2 regions of the Geobacillus sp. LEMMY01 genome follow, and region 1 is predicted to be linked to the other one. Evidence: riboswitches for the same ligand, from Rfam matches in the RefSeq annotation. Region 1 holds a riboswitch; the other holds the start of a gene.
What was found. A riboswitch is a leader RNA that binds a small molecule or an ion and turns the genes downstream of it on or off. The one in region 1 is predicted to bind cobalamin.

Region 1 (10,929 bases):
CCAGCTGAACGTCTGGTCAAACCGGAGGGGCTTTGGGCCGGCGAAAACGGTCTCCGCCATATATCGGCGCGGGGCCGTTTTTTATGGTTTCAATGCGAGCGGTGGAATACATCGAAGCGATTGACGGCCACACAATGGTTTGGTTCACATCGCCGCGTTCGTGTCAGTCGTTCGAATGAAAGATCGTCGACAAAAAACTGCTGAGGCAGAAGGATTTTGGCGAATGACGGCGAATGCAAAACATGAAAGGGGAGAGCGACAATGAAAACAGCCGATTTATGCGATCAATTTTTAGACGAGTTGCAAGTATGCGAGTTGCCGTTCCAATCGTACGGCGGAAAGCGGGCGTTTTCCGGGCCGATTGCGACGGTCGACGTGTTTGAGGACAACGTTCTTGTCCGCGAAGCGCTGGAGACGGTGCCGCCGGGGACGGTGTTGGTTGTCGATGGAAAAGGCTCGCGCCGCGTCGCGCTATTAGGCGACCGGCTGGCGCAAATCGCTTGCGAGAGGGGGCTTGCTGGCGTCATCATCCACGGCTGCATCCGCGATTCAGCGGAAATTGGCGCCATGCCGATTGGAGTGATGGCGATCGGCACATGCCCGGTGAAAAGCAAAAAAGAGGGAAAAGGCTCACGCGACGTTGTGCTCGAGTTTGGCGGCGTCCGCTGGGAGCCAGGGGCGTACGTGTACGCTGATGCGGACGGCGTTGTCGTCGCTCGTGAAGATGTGCGTCTAAAAAACGATTGATGGTTATCATAGAGGAGTTGTACTACGATTGTACGAACGGCGCTGTGGTGCCAAAGTTTTCGATTTTTGGGCAGTGATATATGGATACAAAGAACAATTTGAGGTGATGGAGATGAAATGGCAGGAAGTGCGTTTACTGTATCCAAACCAATTTGTGAAATTACAGGTATTGAAGTCTCATTTACAAGGGGATCAGGAAATCATTGAAGAGGTGGCTGTCATTGGAACGGTTTCGGACGAGGACGCAACTCGGGAGTTACTGCAATCAAAAGGGAATCAGTTTGTTTATCACACTAGTCACAAGGAAATTGTCTTAAAAGTTCGGAAAACGATTGGTCTAAGAGGGAAATTTCGTTATGCAAATTGAATATCGTGATGGGTTGTTGTTTACATCGATAGAAATCGTTTACCAAGGAAGGTCTAAATTGGTTAATAATATGGTTATTGATACTGGTGCTGTTAAAACACTGATTTCTCAAAATGCAGTAGAGGATATTGATTTGCGAGTAGAGATGAGCGATCATATTGTTACTTATTATGGAATCGGTGGAAAAGAGTACGCATTTGCAAAGAAATTGGACTTTATTAAGTTAGATTCTTTTCAACTGAGAGAGTATGAGATTGATTTTAGCGGGATGGACTATGAAGGGATTAACGGTTTGTTAGGATTAGATATATTGCTGGACGCTGGATTTGTCTTAGACCTGGACAAATTAGAGATGTATCGTTCCGGTCAAAAATAAATGATCGGTGTCTGTGGTCCGAAAAGAGTTCGTGCCACTGTGTACCGCTCGAAATGCAAAAAAAGAAGGAAAAGGCGCCCGCGACGTTGCGCTTGAGTTTGGCGGCGTCCGCTGGGAGCCGGGGGCGTACGTCTATGCTGATGCGGATGGCGTTGTCGTCGCCCGCGAAGATTTGTCGGCAAAAAACGGTTGACGGCAACGCATTGGTTGTACTACGATGAAAACGGATGCTTGTTCCATGACAGCGCATATATGGCGGTAAGACAAACAAGGTGCCTAGCCCGCTTAGGGCTTGGGTGAAAAGGGAAGCCCGGTGAAAATCCGGCACGGTACCCGCCACTGTGATGGGGAGCTTTGCGGCAACAAGTCACTGAAGGATGCTTCGGGAAGGCGCCGCCAAGCGATGATCCTAAGTCAGGAGACCTGCCTTGTTTGGATTCGGACGGATGCCTACGGGACTATAGGCAGACGTGCGGAAGAATGATGGCCGAATAAGGCTTCTTTTAGCTTGTTTATGGCTTCGTATGCATTTTTCTGCACCTCTGCTAGAGAGGTGCTTTTTATTTTGCTTTAAACGCAGCTGAGCGTTCTGCATGTCTATCATTCTCGTGAGGAGGAATTGGATGGCGACGTGGGATTTACGAGGAGTGAGACATCATGTATTCATTTGCAACGGCGGGACGTGCCTGCGCCATGGCGGCGATGAAGTGACAGTCGCGGTGCGCGAAGAAATCGCCCGCCTCGGGCTGGATGACGCGGTCCATACGACAAGGACGCGCTGCAACGGCCGCTGCCAAGACGCATGCGTGATGATCGTCTACCCGGACGGCGTCTGGTACCGGCTGATGACCCCGGAGAAGGCAAAAGAGGTCGTCCATCGCCATTTACAAAACGGCGAGCCGCTTCGCACGTGGGCGGCGTATGAATATCGTGAAGACGGGTTGACCCGTCTTGGTGGGACGGAGTCGGTTATTGGCGTTCGAAAGAGGGGGACGTAATGATGGAATGGGCCAGTTATGTAATGTTAGCGATATTTCTCGGCATGCGTCATGGGATGGACAGCGACCATGTCGCGGCCATTGCGGATATGGTCGGAAGCGAGTCGCGGCGAAGACAGCAGTTAGCGCTCGGAATCATGTACGCTATTGGACACGGAGCGATCGTGTTTGTCATGGGGGTGGCGGCGCTCGTGGTCGGCGCCCGGCTTCCCGAGTCGTCAGCCGCCGCCATTGAGCTCTTAGTTGGCGGTACGCTTGTGCTTCTTGGCGGGATGATGCTTTTTTCTCTTTTTCGGCGGGGTGAGGTGAAAAGCCGGTTTCAGCTCCTTTATGAGTTCGGCCATACGGTCACCCGATGGCTGCGGGGAAGGCGGGAAATGGACAGTTGCCGTTCTTTTTCGCATGTTGGTTGGGCTGGCGCCTTGATCATCGGCATCATTCATGGCATTGGCGTCGAAAGCCCGACCCAGCTAGCCATTATCACCCACGCGGCCGGAAAAGTGCATGTGAGCGCCGCTGTCCTTCAGCTTGTGCTGTTTGTCGCCGGCTTGCTCATTGCGACGATTGCCACAGCGGCTGGATTATCGTGGGGATTTTGGAAAGCCAAGCAGCGGGAACGGCTGTTTTATGTCCTTGGTGCGGTCACAGGGATCTACAGCATATGGTTAGGGATGTCGATGATAATCGAGATATGGAGAGGGGGACTGTAAAGTGGGCGGCAAATTGCTCATTGTCGGCTTTGGCCCGGGAAGCGTCGACCATATGACGAAACGGGCTCGGGAAGCGATTGAAGAAAGCGACGTCATCATCGGCTACAAAACGTACATCGAACTTGTGCGCGACCTGATTGTCGGAAAGGAAATCATCAGCACTGGCATGACGGAAGAAGTGAGCCGCGCCCAAGCGGCGGTGAAATGGGCCGAGCGCGGCAAAACGGTCGCCGTCATCTCAAGCGGCGACGCCGGATTGTACGGCATGGCCGGGCTCGTGTATGAAGTGCTGATCGAAAAAGGGTGGACGAAAGACAGTTCGATCGAAGTCGAAGTCATTCCCGGCATTTCCGCCATCCATTCGTGCGCCGCTTTGCTTGGAGCGCCGATTATGCACGATGCGTGTACGATCAGCTTAAGCGATCATTTGACGCCGTGGGAGCTGATTGAAAAGCGGCTCGAAGCCGCGGCGGCCGCTGACTTTGTCATCGCCTTGTACAACCCGAAAAGCGGGCGGCGCACCCGGCAAATCGTCGAAGCACAGCAAATTTTGCTGCGCCACCGCGCGCCGACGACACCAGTTGGGCTGGTGAAAAGCGCGTACCGTGAACGCCAGCACATGGTGCTCACTGATTTGGCGCATATGCTTGACCATGAGATCGGCATGTTGACGACGGTGATTATCGGCAACTCAACGACATTCGTCCATGACGGCGTGATGATCACGCCGCGCGGCTACCAGCGCAAGTATCAACTAGCAGCCGCCGTCCAGCCGCTCAAACCGCATGAACGGCTGCGCAAAGAAGCGGAGCCGTGGGCGCTTGACCAGACGAAACCGCTGGAAGATGAGGACGAAGGAAGCACGGGGGCACCGGGGGCATCAGGGACGTCCGAAGCGGCTGTCCTCGCCGGGGACGACCAGAAGGATCGTGCTTTCACCGCCTTGGCCACCGCGGTTCGACCGTCGTCTGTTGCCACGGTCACTAAGGAGGCCGAGCCAACGCCGCCGGCTGCCGTTTTGCCGACGCTTGCCGCGCCGCTGGCAAAAACAGCGGAACGGCAGCCGACCGCCGCGCCAAAACGGGTGAAAGAAACAGCCGAAGACGCGCTCGCCGCTTTAGAGAGACGGAAAACAAGAAAGACGGCGGCCGTGTTGTTGGAAGCGGCGGTGAGCCCGGGCGTGGCCAATAAACAGTTCACCCCGGAACAGCTCATCGTGCTTGCTGAAGTGGTAGGGACGGATGGAAAAATGACCTACACGCCGGATCATTATATGAAAATCGAACGGTTGACAGAGGACCCAGATGGGCTTGTGGCGCGTCTCGTTGACGCCGGGCTGATCGTGATGCCGGTCGGTGATGTGCTGACGGTGAAGGCATGTGATTTTTGCGATGGAGAGAAAAAAGACGCCATTCCATACGCGGAGGAATTGGCTCGCCGATTTGGCGGCATGGCGCTGCCGAAAGAGTTGAAGCTCGGCATCAACGGCTGCGGGATGGCGTGCTACGGCGCGGTGCGCGAAGATATTGGGCTTGTGTACCGGAAAGGGAAATTTGATTTGTTTTTGGGCGGAAAAACGGTCGGCCGCAACGCCCATCCCGGCCAGCTCGTCGCTGAAGGCATTCCGCCGGAAGAGATTGTGGCTGTTATGGCAGAAATTATCGAACAGTATCAAGAACAAGCACATCCGAATGAACGGTTTCATAAGTTTTTCCGCCGCGTGAAGCAAGTCGGACGTTTTTCACACGAAGAGGCAAAACCGGCGGCGTCCATCGAAACGCCGGCTTGCGGTGAGTAACGGGAGCACGCGCCGGCTTTGATTAAGGGAGATCATTGGGGGATTGCGCTTATAGGGAACGGCGGAAGACGTCCGCCACAAAAAAAAGGGGGGAAACAAGGATGAGAGCCATTTTATTTGTCGGCCATGGCAGCCGCGACCCGGAAGGGAACGAGCAAGTGCGGAAGTTTGTCGACCGCCTGCGGCCGCGTTTGCGCGATTCGTTTCATATTGAAACAAGTTTTTTAGAATTTGGCCGTCCGTCGATCGGCGAAGGAATCGAACGCTGCGCCGAAGTCGGGGCAACGGAAGTGGCGGTCATTCCGCTCATTTTATTGCCGGCCGGGCATTCGAAGCTGCATATTCCGGCGGAAATCGATGAGGCGAAAGCGCGCTACCCGCATATGGCGTTCCGCTACGGCCGCCCCATCGGCGTCCATGAGCAGACATTTGCTATTTTGCGCGAACGATTGCAAGAAATCGGCGAGCGGCCGGAGCAGCCGGACGACGGAACAGCGGTCATTTTGCTTGGCCGCGGCGGGAGCGATCCGGATGCGAACAGCGATTTGTATAAAATCGCCCGCCTCTTTTGGGAACAGACCGGCTATGCGCTTGTTGAACCAGCGTTTATGGGTGTGACGACGCCGTCGCTTGATGACGCTGTCCGCCGCTGTCTCATGCTCGGAGCTAGGCGGATCGTTGTTCTTCCGTATTTTTTATTCACCGGCATCCTTATTAAGCGGCTTGAGCAGCAAGTGGTGCAATACCAAGCTGAGCACTCGCATATCTCGTTTGCGCTTGCCGGCTATTTCGGATTTCATCCGAAGCTTGAGGAGATCGTGCTTGACCGCCTCAACGAGGTGCTCGGCCAAACGGTGGCGATGAATTGCGACATCTGTCAATATCGGCTGCACGCCGCCCATCATCACCATCACCATCATCATCACCACCATCATTGAAGGAGGAAGCGTCGATGATTTTGTTGTTAGCCGGAACAAGCGATGCCCGCGAATTGGCGGTGATGATCCAACAGGCTGGCTATAACGTGGCCGCGACGGTCGTCACCGATCACGCGGCCGAACAGCTTCGGTCGGCCGGCATTCGCGCCTATGCCGGCCGCTTGGATGCGTCCCAGCTTTCCGATCTGGCCAAAGCCGAGGGGGCCAAAGCGATTGTGGACGCGAGCCATCCATTTGCTGAAGAGGCGTCAAAAAATGCTATGCAAGCGGCAGCAGACGCCGGGTTGCCCTACATTCGCTACGAGCGGCAGGCGTCCTCGTTTTCGTCCGAGAAGGTGACATTTGTCGACAGCTATGAAGAAGCGGCTGACTTGGCGGCGGAAAAAGGCGGCGTCGTGATGCTGACGACCGGCAGCAAAACGCTCGACATTTTCGCTGCCAAGCTGCTCGGGCGCCCGGACGTCAAGGTGATTGCACGGATGTTGCCGCGAAAAGACAATCTTGACAAATGCGAGCGGCTCGGGTTTTCCCAAGAGCAGATCGTCATGATGCAAGGGCCGTTTACGAAAGAGCTCGATCGGGCGCTATACCGCCATTTCGGCGTCACGGTCGTCGTCACGAAAGAAAGCGGCAAGGTCGGGTTTGTCGATGAGAAAATCGCTGCCGCCGAGGAGCTCGGCATCGATGTCATCGTCATCCGCCGCCCACGGTTGTCATACGGCATCGTGCATCACGATTTTGCCGGCGTGCTCGATGCGTTGAAGCAACATGCACCACTTCCAACCGTGTAAAACGTGTTTTCAGAAAAAACAGCAAAACGTTTTTCGCGCCAATGGCGTCCCATGCGTCTGAGCTTGTTGCCTTCATGCGGGAAGCGAAGCGCACGGATGGAAGGAATGGGCTTCTAGCGGCCGCCCATGCAAGCGATCAAAGGAAGAAAGGAGAGAATTGTCATGGACTTCCATACAACATTTCGTCCGGCGACGGTGCAGCCGGAACAAATTGAAGCGCGCAGCTTTCAAATCATTGATGAGGAAATTGGGGAACATTCATTTACGGAAGAACAATATCGAATTGTTCAGCGCGTCATCCATGCATCGGCTGATTTTGAGCTGGGCAAAAGCCTCATTTTCCACCCGGATGCGATCCGCTCAGGCATTGAAGCCATTCGGAGCGGCAAGCTCGTCGTCGCCGATGTGCAAATGGTGCAAGCCGGCGTCAATCAAGCGCGGCTCAAGAAATTCGGCAGCGCGGTGCGCGTTTATATTTCCGATGAAGATGTCATTGCTGAAGCGAAACGGCTGAACACAACGAGGGCGATCATCGCCATGCGCAAAGCGGTGAAAGAAGCGGAAGGCGGCATTTTTGCCATCGGCAACGCTCCGACGGCGTTATTGGAGCTCATTCGTCTCATCAAAGAAGGAGAGGCGCAGCCGGGATTGGTGATCGGCTTGCCGGTCGGATTCGTCTCGGCGGCGGAATCGAAAGAAGAATTGGCGAAACTCGATGTGCCGTTTATTACGAACCGCGGCCGCAAAGGAGGAAGCACAGTGACCGTCGCCGCCTTGAACGCTTTATCGTTGCTGGCCGAGCGAGGATGACGGCGATGGAAACGAAAAAAACGCTGCGTGAAGGGTATACGACCGGATCGTGCGCGACAGCGGCAACGAAAGCAGCGCTCATTGCGCTTATTACCGGAAAGGCGCAGTCAGAAGCGACGATCCGTCTGCCGATTGGTCGAGTGGCGACATTTTCGCTCGCCTCCTGTTCGTTCGATGGCGAAACGGCGACGGCGGCGGTCGTGAAGGATGGCGGCGATGACCCGGATGCGACGCATGGCGCGCTCATCGTTTCCACTGTCTCGTGGACCTCGTCGCCGGGCGTTCATATCGATGGCGGTGAAGGGGTCGGACGCGTCACGAAACCGGGGCTGCCGGTGCCGGTCGGGGAAGCGGCGATCAATCCGGTGCCGCGGCAAATGATCCGCGAAGCGGTCGGCGAAGTGTTGGCGCAATACGGTCTAAATCGCGGGGTGAAGGTCGTCATTTCTGTGCCCGGCGGCGAGGAAATCGCCAAAAAAACGTTGAATCCGAGACTTGGCATCATTGGCGGCATCTCGATTTTAGGAACGCGCGGCATCGTCGTTCCGTTCTCCACCGCCGCCTACCGGGCGAGCATCGTGCAGGCGATTCAAGTGGCGAAAGCGAACGGCTGCCGCCATGTTGTCATCACGACCGGGGGGCGGAGCGAAAAGTATGCCATGCAAGAATATCCGCATTTGCCGGAAGAAGCGTTTATCGAAATGGGCGATTTTGTCGGCTTTACACTGAAACAATGCAAACGGCTTGGCATCAAGACGGTGTCGATGGTCGGGATGATGGGGAAATTTTCGAAAGTCGCCCAAGGAGTGATGATGGTGCACTCGAAAAGCGCCCCGGTCGACTTTGGTTTTTTGGCTGCCATCGCCGAGCAGGCAGGTGCTTGTCCAGAACTGGTGGCTGCGGTGCGCGGCGCGAATACAGCGGCGCAAGTCGGCGACATGATGCAAGAAGCCGGTTGCACGAAGTTTTTCGAGTTGTTGTGTGAAGCGTGTTGCCAGGCGGCGCTTCACGAAGTCGGAGGCGGCCTGACGGTGGCCACGTCCATTTACACAATGAACGGACAACGATTAGGAAAGGCGGTGCAGACCGATGGGGACGATGAAGTTGATCGGCGTGGGGGCTGATGGGCAAGCAAGTCTTCCTGAGCTGTATCGACGCTGGATTGATGAAAGCGAGCTGCTTGTCGGCGGTGCGCGGCAGCTGGCGATGTTTCCTGAATACGAAGGAGAAACGATGGTCATCCGCCGCGGACTGGCGGAGCTGGTGGAGCGGCTCCGTCATGAGACGCGCAACACGGTCGTGCTCGCTTCCGGCGATCCGCTGTTTTACGGCATCGGCAGCTATTTGGCCGGCAAATTGCCGATCGAAGTGTATCCGGCCGTCAGCTCGGTGCAATGGGCGTTTGCGAAAATGGGCGAGTCTTGGCAAGACGCGGCGTTCATCAGCGTCCATGGCCGGCCGTTGACAGGCTTGGCTCAACGGATCGACGGGCGGCGCAAAGTCGCCATATTAACCGATGAGACGAACTCGCCGGCCGCCATCGCCCGCTATTTGCTCGAGTACGGCATGACGGAATATGAGGCGTTTGTCGGCGAGGAGCTCGGCGGGCCGAATGAGCGATGCCGGTTTTTCAAGCTAGAAGAAATGGCAGAAACCGAGTTTTTTCCATTAAATATAGTCATTTTGCGGCAAACCGCTCCCGGTCCGGTTTGGCCGCTCGGCATTGACGATGATGAATTTTTCCAACGCAAGCCGGACAAAGGGCTAATTACAAAGAAAGAAATTCGCGTCTTAAGCGTAAGCGCCTTGCGCTTGCGCCTGGACAGCGTTGTCTGGGACATTGGGACGTGCACGGGTTCGGTCGCGATTGAAGCGGCGAAAATCGCCCGCGACGGGGCGGTGTTTGCGATTGAAAAAAATGAATACGACCTTGAGATTTGCCGGCAAAACTTGCGCAAATTCCGCGTTGACATCACGCTTGTGCACGGCAGGGCGCCCGATCGGCTCGATGAGTTTGCCGACCCGGATGCCATCTTTATCGGCGGCACGTCAGGCGCGATGGCGCCGTTGTTGGACGTCTGTGCGAAACGGCTGAAGAAAAATGGACGCATCGTGATCAACGCGGCAACGGTTGAGACGCTTGCTGAAGCGGGCCGCGAGCTGCGCGAACGCGGGTTTCATGTCGACATCACCCTCGCGCAAGTGTCGCGAAGCAAGCCGATTTTAGAGTTGACGCGCTTTGAGGCGCTCAATCCGGTGTATATTCTGGCTGCGAAGCGGGAGGGAGACGAATGACCGGCACGTTGTACGGCATCGGCGTTGGCCCGGGCGATCCGGAGCTTATGACGGTGAAAGCATACCGCCGCCTAAAGGAAGCGGATGTCATCGCCTATCCAAAAAAAGGGCGGCAAAGCAAAAGCTATGCGGAACAAATTATTGATGCGTATTTTGCGCCAGAGGAAAAACGGCGGCTCGGCCTGCATTTTCCGATGACAAAAGACCCGGCCGTGCTTGAGCCGAAGTGGAACGAGGCGGCGGACGCCATTTGGGCGGAGCTGTCGGCCGGGCGCGATGTCGCGTTTGTGACCGAAGGCGACCCGCTGTTGTACAGCACGTTCATCCATTTGATGCACGTGATGGAGCGCCGCTATCCGGAAGCGCCGATTGAAGTTGTCCCTGGCGTCAGTTCGGCCAACGCTGCTGCCGCTAGGCTTCGTCTGCCGCTGGCGGATGGTGATGAAACCGTGGCGATCGTGCCCGCCCGCGACGATGTTGAGGTGATGAAAGCAGTGCTTCTTGAGCACGATTGCGTCGTCTTTTTTAAAGTGGCGAAAGTGATCGATTTGATGATTCGCCTCTTGCGTGAGCTCGATTTGCTTCATCGCGCCGCTGTTGTGACGAAAGTGACGTCCGGCGAGGAAGTGGTATGGAACGTTGAGGAGCTCGACGGGGCGGAGCTCGAATATTTGACATTGATGGTGGTGAGAAAGTGAAGCTGTATATCGTAGGAGCGGGGCCGGGCGCACCAGATTTGATCACGGTTCGCGGCGCCGAGCTTCTCGCTGCGGCGGACGCCATTTTTTACACAGACTCGCTAGTGAGCGCGGAATTGATCGAGCGCTACCGGAAGCCGGATGCTGACGTTTTCCATACCGCCGGCATGCATTTAGAAGAAATGGTCGCGGCAATGGTGGAACAAGTGAAACAAGGCCGGCTTGTCGTGCGCGTCCATACCGGTGATCCATCGATTTACGGGGCGACGCTTGAGCAAATCGCTTTGTTGAAGCAAGAAGAAATTGAAGTGGAAATCGTCCCCGGCGTCAGTTCGGCATTTGCCGCCGCGGCAGTCGTGCAGGCGGAGCTCACCATCCCGGAATTGACGCAGACGGTGATT
Region 2 (10,929 bases), on a different contig from region 1:
TCCCAAAAGCATTCGCTTTTGGGGCGTTTTTTCGGGCAGAGAGTAGGGCGTGTATCAAGGAGTTGGAGAAGTAGATTTGCGGCTGTGGGAAACGGTTGCCTTGTACCGCCGCCTCTATTTATTTTGTGATCAAATGAAAGAACAAATTTGTGATAAAATTAAAGAACAAATGAGAAAGCATTGCGCATGGCGGGGAGAATATGATGATTGCCGAGCCATTATTTCATCTCATTCTCATTTTCAGCGTATTGTTGCCGCTTGTATCGTTGACAGTGTTGGCGCTGTTGGGGGTAGCGGAAAAAGAAGTGGATTATTGGCAGTTGGAACATGCGCGCCTTCGATTGGAAAAAGAACTCCAAGAAAGCAAGTATATGCAGCTCCATCAACAAATCCGACCGCATTTCTTTTTCAATGCGTTGAACGCTTTCTTATCCTTGGCGCGCTTAGGAAAAAATGAAGAAATGATTCGGGGAATGGAGCATTTTGCGCTGTTTTTGCGTGATAGCTATGAGACGAAACAGCCGCTTATTCCGTTCAAACAAGAATGGGCGCATACAAGCAACTATCTAGCGGTGCAGCAGCTTCGCTTCGGTTCACGGCTGTCGGTGTCGGTGCAAATGGATCCGGATGGAGAGCGTGCGCTCATTCCTTCTTATACGTTGCAAACGCTGGTGGAAAACGCATTCAAACATGGCCTTGAGAAAAAAGCGGGTGAAAAATGTTTGGCGATCGATTTTCGACGCCAAGGCAACTGGGTATATTTGCGCGTCTGCGATAATGGCAATGAAGGGAAGGAGTTATCCATCGCGAATGGAGGTGTCGGCTTGGATAATTTGCGCAAGCGGTTTGCTCTTTTGTTTGATTTGCCAACTCAGCTTGTGTTGCAAAAAGATGAGCGCGGGTGGACAGAGGCGCTTGTCGTTTGGCCGTATGTTCCAGGGGATGAGGGATAAACGATGAAGGTGTTGATTGTCGATGATGAATATTTAGAATTGGAACAACTCACGTATTTGGTGAAGCGGAAATATCCGCATTGGGAAGTATGGCCGGCGGAGGATGCCGCAGAGGCGAAACGGTTGGCCGCATCCCATCGCTTCCGGCTGGCGCTGATCGATATCCACCTTCCTGGACAGTCCGGGTTGGATTTGGCCTATGAGCTCAAACAAAAACAGCCCGATCTTGCCTTGATCATTATCACAGCCTACCAAGATTTTGCTTATGCCAAACGGGCGATTCAGCTTGAAGTGCTCGACTACTTGGTGAAGCCGCTCATCGAGAGCGAGTTTGATCAAGCGTTGTCGAAATTTGAACAAAAGCATCCGGAAGCGCTTGTCTCGTCCCCGCTCATCCGCGCGGCGCTCGAATATGTGCACTGTCATTATGCACAAAAAATCAGCTTAACCGAGGTAGCCGCTGCCGTGCATGTACATCCAGCCTATTTGAGCAGGCTGTTTGTTGAGGAGATCGGCATCCATTTTAAGGATTACGTCAATCGATATCGGATTGAAAAGGCGAAAGAGCTGTTGACCAAAAAGCCGGATTGGTCCATGGCACGCATTGCTGAGGAGACAGGATTTTCTAGTCAACATCATTTCAGTCATTTGTTTCGAAAATATGTCGGCATCCCGCCTACGAAGTATAAGGAGACCAATGGATAATGGACTGGTATATGCTTTTATTCATGGCATGCGTACTGCTGCTTGCTGCTGTGCCGCATATTGGTCGCTGCAGTTTTATCGGAGCGGAGGCGCTTGGATTAAGCAAGGGGGTCAATGCCCTGTTACTGCGTTTCGCATCCGGTGAGCTGCTGTTGTTTGGATGTTATGCTTTTATTCATGGTGGGGTGGCGGCGGGGGTGGTGACGGCTATGGCGGTGTGGGCCGCCGTTTTTGTGCTTTGGCGTTCAGCAGCGGCCGTACGCTATCGTTCCCTAACAGAGGAAGGGGATCGCTGGCCGGACTGCTGTTTTACGGCGCGGGCTTTGTTTTTCTTTCGGTTTTTTGTTCGCCTTCTTTCGATCGGCCGGCTGCTTACCGTTGTCGTGTTATGTGCATATTTGTTGCAGCAACTCTTTCGTTTTTCTCCGACTTTTTTATTCATTTGGTTCGTCTATGTGTACGTGTTTACCGTGCTCGCCGGTTGGTTGGGGATGCGGAAAATCGGAACGGTTCTGCTATACATTGTTTATATAGTGATGGGAATGGTTCCGTTTGCCTATTATCTAACGGGTGGTGTGGCGCGGCAATATGAGATGATTGTACGCACTGTCCCAGCTTCCCTCGATGTGAACATGGTTTCGTTGTTCGTGTTGTTTTGGGCTGTGCTGGCGGCGGCTGCCGGGCAATGGTTGGCCGACGAGTATGTATGGGATATTGCATCAATATTGAAAAAAGAACGCGTTGCGCTGACGTTTTCTATGGCCGCGTTTTGCCTTGCTCCGCTTCCGTTGGCCGTTGCAGCCTTATGCGTCCCGTATGCGGCGGCCGCTTCGACTGCCGCCATACTGAAACGGTGGCTGCTTCATTCTTCTGTCTTGATTGCTTGGCCGCTTACTATTGCCTTGCTGGCGGCGTTGTCACTCAGCTTATCCCTTTCCTTGCATTCCGTTGTGCAAATTTTTTGGCACAGGTGGAGCAGGCATCTCTCATGGACATATGTCATCTCTTTTTTGCTTGTACTAGCCCTCTTTTTTATTGCTCCTCTTCTTCCGATGCGGATGGTCATGTTTTCGACCGCCTTGCTTGCCTCCTCGTGTTTTGGGTTGGCTGCTTTACGGACAGGAGAGAAACCGATGGGGGTTATAGGCATGATCGGATGGGTATGTTTGTTTGCTATCGCCTGGCGATGGGGAATGCGCCATAATGTGCTGGAGGCCATAGCATGGAATGGGATTGGCGGTTTCTTGTTTACTCAGATTTATCGATTAATTCAAAAAATAAAGAAGTAACAAAAATGAATCAAAAAAATGCAAAACAGTTTGTTTGCTCCCTGTTATAATGAGACAAAAACGAAAGGGAGGAAAGCGGACATGTCATTTGTTCCATGCACAACGGCCATTTATGCATTTAGCAAAAACCACCAACCGGTTCGAACAGTACAGTCAGGGGAAACGTTTGTCATCGAAACGTACGACTGTTTCCAAAATCAAATTACTTCAAGCGAAACGCCGTTTGACTCGATCGATTGGAATCATATCAATCCGGCGACCGGACCGATCTATATTGAAGGGGCGGAACCCGGTGACATTTTAGCGGTAAAAATTGAACAGATTCGCCTCAAAGGACAGGGGGTCATGGCTGTCGGCCCAGGGCTCGGGGTGCTTGGAGACCGGATTCCGCAGTTTGAGGCAAAAATGATTCCAGTAGAAGAAAACCGGGCCGTATTTGACGAGCATCTTTCTATTCCATTAAATCCAATGATTGGCGTCATCGGGGTAGCGCCGAGCGGTGAGGATGTGTCGTGCGGGACGCCCGGGCCGCATGGCGGCAATATGGATACAAAGCTCATTACAACAGGGGCAACCGTTTACTTCCCGGTTTTTGTCAAAGGGGCGTTGTTCGCATTAGGCGATTTGCATGCGGCGATGGGGGACGGCGAAATCGGCGTGTCTGGTATCGAAATTCCGGGGGAAGTGACGGTCACCGTCCGGGTGATGAAAGGATATTCGCTCAACCATCCACTGTTGCAAAACGATGATGGCATTGCGACGATCGTCTCGGCCAAAACGTTGGATGAGGCGGTCAAACAGTCGGTTGAGGAAATGGTTGATTTGCTGTTGCCGCACACTCCGTTGACGCTGAACCATTTGACGATGGTGCTTAGCGCTGCCGGTCAGACACAAATCAGCCAAGTCGTTGACCCGCTCGTCACGGCGCGTTTCTTTGTACCGCGATTTGTGCTTGAAGCGTATGTCATCCGCCTGTTTGAGGATTGAGGAGGGAACGGCGATGGCGCAACTTGAAACGAACACATCGGTCGAGTCGCTTGGTTATAAACAGGAATTAAAACGGTCGCTCACATTTGTTGATTTGTTGATTTACGGAATGGTGTTCATGGTGCCGATCGCTCCTTTCGGCATTTACGGGTATGTAGCGCAAGGGTCAAAAGGGATGGTCGCCTTAGCATACTTAATCGGAATGGTGGGGATGATTTTCACCGCCTTGAGCTACGCCAGAATGGCCGAGGCGTTTCCAATCGCTGGTTCCGTGTATTCCTACGCCCAGCGGGGAATGAATGAATATGTCGGTTTTATGGCAGGCTGGGTCATTTTGCTTGATTACATTTTCGTTCCGGCTCTTCTCTATTTGGTCAGCGCTGCTGCCTTAGCCGACATTGTGCCGCAAGTGCCGATTTACGTGTGGCTAATTCTGTTTATTGCCATGAATACGATCATTAATATTCTCGGAATCGAGATGACGGCCAAAGCGAACAAAGTGATTGTTGTTTTAGAGCTCATTGTCCTTGCAGTGTTTGTGATCACAGGAATTATTGCTATTATAAAAGGCGTCAATGGAGCGCAGTTTACGTTCAAACCGCTGTACGATCCCGATCATTTCAGCGTGGAGACGGTGATGGGGGCGGTGTCGGTGGCCGTCTTGAGCTTCCTTGGTTTTGATGCGGTGTCGACGCTGGCTGAGGAAACGAGAGACGGGAAATCATCGATCGGCAAAGCGATCATTTTCGCTTTGCTCGTTGTCGGTGCGCTTTTCATCGTGCAAACATGGGTCGCCGCTCTCATTTGGCCTGATTATACGACGTTTAAAAACGCGGACGTGGCGTTTTATCAGATTGCGGAGCTGGCAGGCGGACCATGGCTGAAATGGACAACGATCGTCGCCACCGCGCTTTCGTGGGGGATCGCGAACGCGCTCGTCGCCCAGGCAGCCATCTCCCGCATTTTGTACAGCATGGGTCGCGACCGTAAACTGCCCAGTGTGCTGGCCAAAGTGCATCCGAAATTTCAAACGCCATACGTCAGCACATTGCTTGTCGCTGTGATTTCGCTCATTGTCACGACGGTGTTCGCCTCGCAAATTGATAAGCTCGCTTCGCTTGTCAACTTTGGCGCCCTGACGGCTTTCCTCTTTTTGCATGTGTCGGTGATGAACTATTTCTTGCGCAAACAAAAGAGTAACGATTATATCAATCATCTCTTGTTTCCGCTCATCGGTTTTGTTATCATCGGCTATGTATGGATGAATCTGGACCCGCTCAGCAAAAAGCTAGGATTGATTTGGATCGCGATTGGACTCGTTTATTTGATCTTTTTGCGACTCACTAACAAAGACTCCCGTCTAAGCGGGGAACTGTAGTTGCTTGTATGGCCTGACGCCGTCATAAAAGGCGTTGGGTCTTTCGTTTTTTGCCGACGATGAAACATTTTTTCGATCGCGACGTATTACAGAATGAGAGTACGGCGCCTTGTTAAGGCAAAACGCCGTTCATCCGCAATAGGCGGGCGCCGATAAAACATGGAAGGAGCCGGAGGAAAATGAGCATGTTTGGAAAAGTCGCCGCCGATGTGCTTGGGCTAAGCGACATCGGCTCGGTTATTCAGCCGAAAGATTACGACAAAGTGGATGCCGATGATTATGTGATGCACGAGGATGGGGAAAAAATCTATTTCCTTATTAAATCGAAATCCGATGAATATTGCTTCACAAACCGCGCGCTCATTCATCTAGACGGCACAAGCGCCACGAGCAAAAAACGGACGCTGCGCCGCTACGATTACTATAAGCATCCGATTTCCGACGTGTCGCTCGAAACAGCCGGGACGGTCGACTTGGACGCGGAAATCAAATTTAAAATCGGGTCGCACTCCTACTCGATTGATGTGCATAAAAAGCATATTGAGGAATTGAAAGATTTGTATAAATCGCTGCTGGCGATCGCGGAGATTTGCCATGAAAACGAAACGAAGTTCAACTATGCGGAGCGGAGTTTGGAACTGGCGGCCAAGGTGTTTGCCAACATGCGCGGCGACGGCGCCAATGTGTCGGCGGATTTTCAGGCCGTGAATGAATACGCTTTTCGCTGGCTGGCGGAAGCGAAAAAGAACTATACGGTGAAGGATTTCGGGTTTGTGTTTGAAAAATATATCGGGCAGTAAAGGGATCGAAAAGGCGTCAAAAGGAAGCGCCTTTTCTTCATCTATCTAGGTGGTGGACCGACTTCTTTCTACAAAAATAGTTGTCAAACACCAAGCCTTGCTTTAATATAAAAATGTCCATATCCGATAACTGAATAGATTCGCAGCAAGGTGCCGAAAAGGCTTAATAGGGAATCCGGTGAGAATCCGGAGCTGTCCCCGCAACTGTCAATGCGGACGAAATGAAATCGCCACTGTACGGACAGATGGCTTGCGCTGTTTTCCGTACGGGAAGGCTTCAGAGTAGGATGAAGCATGAGTCAGTAGACCTGCCTTGCTTGCCGCAGTTTCCGAATCTTCGGGGGGTGAGACGCGGAAACAGTCGTACAGGGCATTGTTGTGCCCATTGGCGGTCTGTTTCGCGCTCATTCCCAGATTTAGGCGGAATGGGCGTTTTTATTTTTACATAGCGAAAGGGGGAACGACCGATGAAGCGTTGGAAATGGACGGCGGCGTTGGCTGCTCTATTCCTTCTGGCCGCCGTGCTGGTCGGTTGCAGCAGTGGGACCAATAGCAACGCCCAACCAACGAAAAAAGAAGAGCCGAAAACGGAACAAGCGGCGTTTCCGGTGACGGTGAAAGACGGGCTTGGCCAAGATGTAACCATCAAGGCAGAGCCGAAAAAAATCGTCTCACTCATCCCAAGCAATACGGAAATCGCCTATGCGTTGGGGCTTGGCGAGAAAATCGTCGGCGTCAGCGATTTTGACAATTATCCGGAAGACGTCAAAACGAAAACGAAAATCGGCGGCATGGAGTTTAACGTCGAGAAAATCATTTCGCTCAAGCCGGATCTCGTCTTGGCTCACGCGTCAAGCGCCCATAACTCGCGCGATGGCCTCAAGCAATTGAAAGACGCCGGCATCACCGTGCTTGTCGTGAATGATGCAAAGTCGTTTGACGATGTGTATGCGTCCATCGAATTGATCGGCAAAGCGACAGGGACGACGGACAAAGCGAAGCAAGTGATTAATGATATGAAAGAGAAGCTTGCGCAAATTCAAGAAAAAGCGAAACAAATCCCGGCGGATAAGCAGGCGAACGTCTGGATTGAAGTGTCGCCGCCGCCGCAGCTGTATACGGCCGGCAAAGGGACGTTTATGGATGAGATGCTCCAAGTGATTTCAGCGAAAAACGTCGCCGGCAGCTTGGAAGGCTGGCCGATGGTGACAGAAGAAAAAGCAGTGGCCTATAAGCCGGACGTTATCATCACGACATACGGCGGAGCGAAGCAAGTGCTTGCGCGCACCGCTTGGAAAGACGTGCCAGCGGTGAAAAACAAGCGGGTGTATGACGTCAACTCCGATTTAGTGAGCCGGCCGGGTCCGCGCCTTGCCGAAGGGGTCGAGGAACTTGCCAAAGCCATTTACCCGGATGTGTTCAAGTAAAACGTGGATGTATATATTGGCCGTCATGGCGGCCATTTTATCGTTGCTCGTAGGGATATCGACAGGATCGCTGTCGATTCCCTTTTCTTCTATTGTTCGCATTCTTGCGTCCGAATGGTTTGGTATGCCGCTTCCGTCTGACATTCCGGCCGATTGGGCGCCGATTGTCATAGCGATTCGCCTGCCGCGCGTTGTGCTCGCGTTTTTGGTCGGCGCCTCGCTGGCGATGGCCGGCGCGGCGTTCCAAGGGTTGCTGAAAAATGCGCTCGCCGATCCGTACACGCTCGGCGTCTCATCCGGCGCTGCGGTCGGAGCGGTGCTCGTCATGTTTCTCGGTTGGCAATGGCCGCTCTTTGGCACGTTTACATTGCCGGTGGTCAGCATTTTGTTTGGCATGGCGACGCTTGCCGCCGTTTTGGCGTTCACCCGCGCGGTTGAGCGGCAGCTGTCGGTTGAGACGATCATTTTAGCCGGCATTATCTTCGGCGCGTTTTTCAGCGCCTTCATTTCGCTCATGATCGCTTTGACCGGGGAAGAATTGCGGCAAATCATCTCATGGCTGATGGGGAGCGTGGCGATGCGCGGCTGGAAGTACAGCGGGCTTTTGTTGCCGTTTTTTCTCATCGGCGCGGCGGTGCTTCTCGCCAACGGCCGCGAGTTGAACGCGTTTGCTTTTGGCGAGGCGGCGGCGCTTCATGTCGGCGTTGATGTTACGCGCCGAAAAGTCATCATTTTGACGGCGGCCGCGCTACTCACTGGCGCGGCGGTGTCGGTGTCCGGGACGATCGGTTTTGTTGGGCTCGTTGTTCCGCATATGGTCCGGCTTGTGTGCGGGCCAAACTATCGGATGCTGCTGCCGCTGTCGCTCTTGTATGGCGGGGCGTTTCTTGTGCTCGCCGATGTGGCGGCGCGGACGATCATTGAACCGCGCGAACTGCCGATCGGCGTCATCACCTCGCTGATCGGCGCCCCGCTATTTGCCGTCTTGTTTTTCCGAAAAACGAAGCGAAAGATGGGATGATGATGCTTGAGGTGCGGGCCGTATCGCATCGGTATGGACCAAAGCAAGTGCTTGATCGTGTGACGTTTTCCGTGGAAAAAGGGGAGCTGTTCGGCATCGTCGGGCCGAACGGCAGTGGAAAAACGACGCTGCTGAAACTCATTTGCAAAGAGCTTCCGCTTGCCAGCGGTGAGATCAAGATTCATGGCCAGCCGCTTTTGGCGCTGTCTGCGAAGCAATGGGCGCGGTTTGCCGCCGTCCTGCCGCAGACAGCGGAGACGGCGCCCGGCTACACGGTGAGAGAAACGGTGGCACTCGGCCGTTATGCTCATCAGCGCGGCTTGTTTCCGGCGTGGACGAAAGAGGATGAAGCCGCGGTTCAAGAAGCGCTTCGTGCGGTCGGCTTGGCCGACAAAATCAATGAGCCGCTTGAGCGGCTAAGCGGCGGGGAGCGGCAGCGCGCCTATTTGGCGCGGGCGCTCGCCCAAGAGCCGCGGCTGCTGCTTTTGGATGAACCGACGAACCATATGGATATGAGTGGCCAAGTCCGGCTTTTGGACCGGCTCGCGGAAGCTGCCCGCTCCCGCGATTTGACGGTCGTCGCCGTCTTTCACGATATGAACGTCGCTAGCTTATATTGCGACCGGGTGCTTGTGTTAAAAGAAGGAAAAACAGCGGCGCTTGGAACGCCGACAGATGTGATGACGCCGGCGCTGCTTGAGGAAGTGTTTGCCGCGCCGATTGTGCGTTTGGCCCATCCGGCGACGGCAAAGCCGATGTTTTCGTTTGTGCCGAAAGGAAAACAAGAAGAATCGCCGGCCGGCGGGCTGCGTTTGTCCTTTCTTGATGACGCCGCTGTTCTTGCCTCCTGCCAGCCGCTTCGCGTCCTGTCCTCGGCATTGATCGGCGCTGGGTTTCAATGGGCGACCCATTTTGTCAATCGCCATGTCGGGTTGGATTACGATTGCCGCGATGCGGAAGGAGACATGCGCCGCTATTTGGAGCAACACGGGTTTTCGCCGGAACGAACGATCGGCATGATGACGGCGGTTGACGTCCATGATGCCGTTTGGCTTCAGGAAGAAGGGGAAGCGTTTTCGGTTGCGGTCATGACGACCGCTGGCGTCGGCAATGCGGTTGATGCCGCTCGGGCATGGCAGCATAAGCCGCTTGTGGCAAGGCCGGGAACGATCAATATGGTGATTGTCATTGACGGAATGCTGACGGAAGCGGCGTTTGTCCAGGCGATGATGACGGCGACGGAAGCGAAGGCGAAAGCGCTCGCCGACCGTTCGGTTTGCGACCCGGAAACAGGGACGCTTGCCACCGGCACGTCGACCGATTCGCTCGCCGTGGCGGCGACGCAAACCGGGCGGACGTTTGCCTATGCCGGAACGGCGACGGAACTGGGGCGCGCGATCGGTCGGCTCGTGTATGAAGCGACGATCGAGGCGCTTGACCGCTACAAGCGGCGGAGGGGGCGGCGATGACGCACCTGTTCGCGATGGCATTGGCCTTGTTGCTTGACGCGTTGCTTGGCGACCCGCATTGGCTTCCGCATCCGGTGCGGGGCATGGGAAAGTGGATCGCCTGGTTTGATCGGCGCTGGAACCAGGGAACAAGGCGGCGGGCGAAAGGTGCGGCGGCCGTAGCGGCGGTCCTGGCCGCCGTCTACGGGTTGTCGGCGTTGGTCGTTTATGTAGGCTATGCGTTGTCCGTGTACGTGGGGGTGGCGGTCGAGGCGGCGCTTATTTTCACCACCATTGCGACCAAAAGCCTCGCTGAAGCGGCTGAGGATGTGCGCCGGCCGCTTGAAGCGGGCGATCTTCCCGAGGCGCGGCGGGCGCTGTCGATGATCGTTGGCCGCGACACCGAGCGGCTCGATGAGGCCGGCATCACCCGCGCCTGCGTCGAAACGGTGGCGGAAAATACGAGCGACGGCATCACTGCTCCGCTCTTTTACGCGGCCTTGGGCGGCGCGCCGCTTGCCATGCTGTACCGGGCGGTGAACACGTGCGATTCGATGCTCGGCTATAAAAATGAAACGTATCGCGAATTTGGTTGGGCAGCTGCTCGGTTGGATGATGTGTTCAACTATATTCCAGCGCGGCTGACGGCGCTCGTGATGGTGTTGGTCTGCGGCGGCCGCCGGCTTCGTTTGGCGCTGTCGATATTGTTTCGCGATGCCCGCCGCCACCCAAGCCCGAACAGCGGCTGGCTCGAGGCGGCGATGGCTGGATTGCTTGGGGTGCAGCTGGGCGGGACGAATACATATGGCGGCGTCGTCTCTGAGCGGCCGACACTCGGCGATCCCGATGTTCCGCTGCGCTCGGTTCATATTCGCCAGGCGGTCGGCATCATGATCAGAACGGTGCTCGCCTTTACGTTAT

Region 2: linked by a shared signal. The riboswitch ahead of B1A75_RS04985 (ABC transporter substrate-binding protein) and the one ahead of B1A75_RS13490 ((2Fe-2S) ferredoxin domain-containing protein) in region 1 are both predicted to bind cobalamin.

What each region holds. Positions count from the first base shown of each region.
Region 1 covers NZ_MVKA01000028.1:8,040-18,968, forward strand. The annotation lists tRNA gene B1A75_RS13465 (tRNA-Gln) at 1-4, shown strand, start outside; gene rraA (ribonuclease E activity regulator RraA) at 262-747, shown strand; gene B1A75_RS13475 (hypothetical protein) at 860-1,114, shown strand; gene B1A75_RS13480 (aspartyl protease family protein) at 1,104-1,490, shown strand; partial or broken gene B1A75_RS13485 (RraA family protein) at 1,546-1,683, shown strand; cobalamin riboswitch at 1,744-1,935, shown strand; gene B1A75_RS13490 ((2Fe-2S) ferredoxin domain-containing protein) at 2,114-2,488, shown strand; gene B1A75_RS13495 (HoxN/HupN/NixA family nickel/cobalt transporter) at 2,491-3,198, shown strand; gene cobJ (precorrin-3B C(17)-methyltransferase) at 3,200-4,996, shown strand; gene B1A75_RS13505 (sirohydrochlorin chelatase) at 5,098-5,934, shown strand; gene cobK (precorrin-6A reductase) at 5,949-6,725, shown strand; gene B1A75_RS13515 (precorrin-8X methylmutase) at 6,888-7,535, shown strand; gene B1A75_RS13520 (cobalt-precorrin-5B (C(1))-methyltransferase) at 7,541-8,659, shown strand; gene cbiE (precorrin-6y C5,15-methyltransferase (decarboxylating) subunit CbiE) at 8,625-9,830, shown strand; gene cobI (precorrin-2 C(20)-methyltransferase) at 9,827-10,528, shown strand; gene cobM (precorrin-4 C(11)-methyltransferase) at 10,525-10,929, shown strand, end outside.
Region 2 covers NZ_MVKA01000007.1:52,204-63,132, forward strand. The annotation lists gene B1A75_RS04955 (sensor histidine kinase) at 204-953, shown strand; gene B1A75_RS04960 (response regulator transcription factor) at 957-1,658, shown strand; gene B1A75_RS04965 (hypothetical protein) at 1,658-2,947, shown strand; gene B1A75_RS04970 (acetamidase/formamidase family protein) at 3,029-3,934, shown strand; gene B1A75_RS04975 (APC family permease) at 3,948-5,312, shown strand; gene B1A75_RS04980 (PH domain-containing protein) at 5,498-6,112, shown strand; cobalamin riboswitch at 6,244-6,442, shown strand; gene B1A75_RS04985 (ABC transporter substrate-binding protein) at 6,580-7,539, shown strand; gene B1A75_RS04990 (FecCD family ABC transporter permease) at 7,505-8,560, shown strand; gene B1A75_RS04995 (adenosylcobinamide amidohydrolase) at 8,557-10,029, shown strand; gene cbiB (adenosylcobinamide-phosphate synthase CbiB) at 10,026-10,929, shown strand, end outside.